One region of the Mesorhizobium sp. M1088 genome, then DNA from elsewhere that is predicted to be linked to it. Evidence: predicted binding sites of a transcription regulator. Region 1 holds the regulator's gene; the other holds the start of a gene.
What was found. The regulator PhoB, encoded in region 1, activates phosphate uptake and scavenging genes when phosphate is short. The targets are predictions, from matches to a motif close to TGTCATNNANCTGTCAT.

Region 1 (2,201 bases):
ATACGGGACAGGTGGTCGCCGAGGAACAGCGCCGGCTGGACACGCTGACCATGCCGCGCGACGAGCTGATCCGTGAATGCATGGCCATCGTCCGGCGCCGGCTGCAGGATCCAGACCTTGACGTCCGCAGTGTCGCCCGCATCGCCCTGGCGATTCAGGGCATTACCGACTCCCCTGCACGCGCCATGCTGTGGTCGCCGATCACGCCGCAGACCGACATCGCCTTTGCCGACATGCTGGAGGGCGAATTCGGCATCCCGGCAACGGTGGAGAACGACTGCAACATGATGGCGGTGGCTTTGCGCTGGCGCAATCCGGATCGCTATCGCGACGACTTCATCGCCATCCTGCTTTCGCATGGCATCGGCATGGGGCTGGTGCTGAAGGGCGAACTGTTCACCGGGACGCATTCCTCGGGCGGCGAATTTGGCCACATGATCCATCGTCCGGGCGGCGCGCTCTGCCGTTGCGGGCGGCGCGGCTGCATCGAGGCGTATGCCGGCAACTACGCCATCTGGCGCAACGCCAGGCAGATGAGCGAAGACAGCGAACCGGTCGCCGACGTCAGCGACGCCGACATGCGAGCACTGGCGGCCCGGGCGCGCGAGAAAGATGGGCCGGAACGCGAGGCCTACCGCAAGGCCGGCGAAGCGCTGGGTTTCGGTCTCGGCTCGCTGTTCGCGCTGATCGATCCGGCACCGGTCGCGATGGTCGGCGCCAGTGCCGCCGCCTTCGATCTGATCGAGCCGGCCTTGCGGAAGGCAATCGCCCAGACCGCCGGCGGCCAGCATTCAGGCTCGATCTCCTTCGATACAGAGCCGAACGAATTGCCGCTGATCCGCGAAGGCTGCGCGATGCGGGCGTTAAGCTTCGTCGACCAGGAGATTTTCGCGCCGGGCGCGCAAATGAGGCCCAGCGTCAGAAAGAACGTAGCCTGACCAGGCGGGTCAATCTTCCCTGATCGCATAGCCGGCGCCGCGGATGGTGCGGATGACATCCGGCATCCGGCCGTTGTTGACGGCTTTGCGCAGCCGCCCGACATGCACGTCGACGGTGCGTTCGTCGATGTAGATTGTCTCCCCCCAGACATTATCGAGTAACTGGCTGCGCGAGAAGACACGGCCCGGATGCCGCATCATGAACTCGAGCAGCCGGAATTCGGTCGGCCCGAGCCTGATTTCGCTCTTCTTGCGATAGACCCTGTGCGATTCGCGATCGAGCACGATGTCGCCGACCTTCAGCACGCTGGACAGCACTTCCGGCTTGGCGCGCCGCAGCAGCGCCTTGACCCTGGCCATGAATTCCGGTGTCGAAAACGGCTTGACCAGATAGTCGTCGGCGCCGGTCGAAAGACCGCGCACCCGGTCGCTCTCCTCGCCGCGCGCGGTCAGCATGATGATCGGCAGCCGCTCGGTTTCGGGGCGCACCCGCAACCGACGACAGAGCTCGATGCCGGAAACCGCTGGTATCATCCAGTCGAGCACCAAAAGGTCGGGCACATTCTCCTGCAAACGGATCTCGGCTTCGTCGCCGCGTGTCACCACCTCGACCTGGTAGCCTTCGGATTCGAGATTGTAGCGGAGCAGCACACCCAACGGCTCCTCGTCCTCCACCACCATTATGCGTGGTGCGATCATCGGCTGGGCACCCCCATCATGTCACCGGTGCGGACATTGTCGTTTCGTCCTGCTTCGGACGATTGACCGGCAATTGCTCGCCGGTCAGCACATAATACGCATTTTCGGCGATGTTGGTGACATGGTCGCCGATCCGCTCCAGATTCTTGGCGCAGAACAGCAGGTGCGTGCAAGCGGTGATGTTGCGCGGATCTTCCATCATGTAGGTCAACAGCTCGCGGAACACGGACGTGTATTTGACGTCGATGCGCTCGTCGGCGGCACGAAGCTTGGCCAACGCGGCCGCATCGCCTGCAGCATATTCCTCGATGACACCCTGCACCTGGATGAGAACCAGCTGCGCCATCGCGTCGATGGAATGCGACAGGTCCCGCGGCGTGGCGCTGAGGCCGACCGCACTCACGCGCTTGGCGATATTCTTGGCAAGGTCGCCGATGCGTTCGAGGTCGCCCGCCATGCGGATCGCTCCGACCACATGGCGAAGATCGTGGGCCATCGGCTGGCGTTTGGCGATCAGGGTGATGGCGCGGTCGTCCAGTTCGCGTTGACGCGCATCCATGATGG
Region 2 (2,201 bases), on a different contig from region 1:
GCGCGGCAGTACCTGGCGCTCGTATTCGGGATTGAAGACGCGCTTCGGCAGTGTGATCTCCTCGTGCGGCACCTCCTCATAGGGCATCTGCTTAAGGAGATGGTCGATGCAGTTCAGCCGTGCCCGTTTCTTCTTGTCGTTGCCCTCGACGATGAACCACGGGGCTTCCGGGATATTGGTGCGGGCGAACGTTTCTTCCTTGGCCTTGGTGTACTGCTCCCAGCGCACGCGCGACTGGAGGTCCATCGGCGACAGTTTCCATTGCTTCATCGGGTCATGGATGCGCATCAAAAAGCGCATCTGCTGCTCCTCGTCGGTGATCGAAAACCAGTATTTGACAAGCGTAATGCCCGAGCGGACCAGCATGCGTTCGAAATCCGGAACGTCGCGGAAGAACTCCTCGACCTGATCCGGCTGGGCAAAGCCCATTACCCGCTCGACGCCGGAGCGGTTGTACCAGGAGCGGTCGAACAGCACGATCTCGCCGCCGGCCGGCAGATGCGGAACGTAGCGCTGGAAATACCATTGCGACTTCTCGCGCTCGGTCGGCGCCGGAAGTGCTGCGACGCGGCAGATGCGCGGATTAAGCCTCTGGGTGATGCGCTTGACAACACCACCCTTGCCCGCCGAGTCGCGGCCCTCGAAAACCACGACGAGCTTCTTCTTGTGATAGGCGACCCAGGACTGCAGCTTGATCAACTCGGATTGCAGCGTGATGAGATCGCGAAAATACTGCAGGCGGTCGATCGATGGCGGATGCGCATTCTTGTAGATCTTGGCGATCTCCATCGACAGCGCCGGCTCCGAGATTTCCAGCTCATAGTCTTCATCCAGCGTGTCGGCGAGTTCCGCTTCCAGCCAGTCCCTGGCCGGGGAATTCTGTTTTATCTTGGTCATTTACGCTGCTCCGCTTACAGGCCTTGCCGGCCGCTGTCAGGCGCTCTGCCGCCCGGCCCGGCGGCCGGAAATCGAAGCGCTGGACCGATGTTAGTATAGGCCGGCAATGACGGTTTTATTGCAGCCACTACTGCGCTGGCTGTGCGTTTAAATCCGCAAGATGTGATCGAGCTTGCCCTGCGGAACGGGCGACAAGCGGAACGAATTATCCTACAAATAGCCGGTTCATTGAGGGCTGTCGTCTGCAACGCCCTTTCCCGATAAATTGTGAGGATACGACATGGAATACCGCACTCTCGGCCGTTCCGGGCTGAAGGTTTCGACGCTGACCATGGGCACCATGACGTTCGGCGGCGGCGGCGCGTTTTCGGCGGTCGGCAAGACCGATCTCGACGAGGCGCGCCGGATGATCGACCTTTGCATCGATGCCGGCGTCAATGTCATCGACACCGCCAACGTCTATTCGAACGGCGTGTCGGAAGAGATCATCGGCGAGGCGCTCGGCGGCAAGCGCAAGGGCGACGTGCTGATCGCCTCCAAGGCGCGCATGCGGATCGGCGAAGGCCCCAATGATGAAGGCCTGTCGCGCTACCATCTGATCCGCGAATGCGAAAGGAGCCTTAAGCGGCTCAGGACGGATGTCATCGACATCTATTTCCTGCACGAGTGGGATGGCCTGACACCGCTTGAGGAAACCATCACCGCGCTCGACACGCTGGTCGCGCAGGGCAAGGTCCGTTATGTCGGCTGCTCCAATTATTCCGGCTGGCAAGTGATGAAGGGGCTGGGGATCAGCGACCGTCATCACCAGCCGCGCTTCGTCACCCAGCAGATCCATTACACGTTGGAAGCGCGCGAGGCCGAGTATGAATTGTTGCCGATCTCGGTCGACCAGGGGCTCGGCGTGCTGGTCTGGAGCCCGCTTGCCGGCGGATTGCTGTCCGGCAAATACCACCGTGACCAGCCGACCGCCCGCCAGCTCAGCGGCTGGTCGGAACCGCCGATCCGCGACGAGGACCGGCTGTGGCGGATCGTCGACACGCTGATCGATATCGGCGATAACCACGGCGTGTCGGCGGCGCAGGTGGCGCTTGCCTGGCTGCTCGGCCGGCCCGCTGTCAGTTCGCTGGTGATCGGCGGACGAACCGAAGCGCATTTCAAAGACAATATCGCCGCTGCAAGCCTTGTGCTTGCCGATGAGGAGCGCACACGGCTCGATGTGGTCAGCAGGCCGCCCGTGCTCTATCCCTACTGGCACCAGCAATTCACGGCAAAGGACCGGTTCGGGCCGGCCGATCTCGTTC

Region 2: the regulator PhoB is predicted to act here: its motif matches at 1,004-1,020, upstream of ppk2 (polyphosphate kinase 2).

Annotation. Positions count from the first base shown of each region.
Region 1 covers NZ_JAMYMO010000018.1:52,466-54,666, reverse strand. The annotation lists gene NKH49_RS20495 (ROK family protein) at 1-938, shown strand, start outside; gene phoB (phosphate regulon transcriptional regulator PhoB) at 948-1,637, opposite strand; gene phoU (phosphate signaling complex protein PhoU) at 1,654-2,201, opposite strand, start outside.
Region 2 covers NZ_JAMYMO010000007.1:94,333-96,533, forward strand. The annotation lists gene ppk2 (polyphosphate kinase 2) at 1-897, opposite strand, end outside; gene NKH49_RS11430 (aldo/keto reductase) at 1,178-2,201, shown strand, end outside.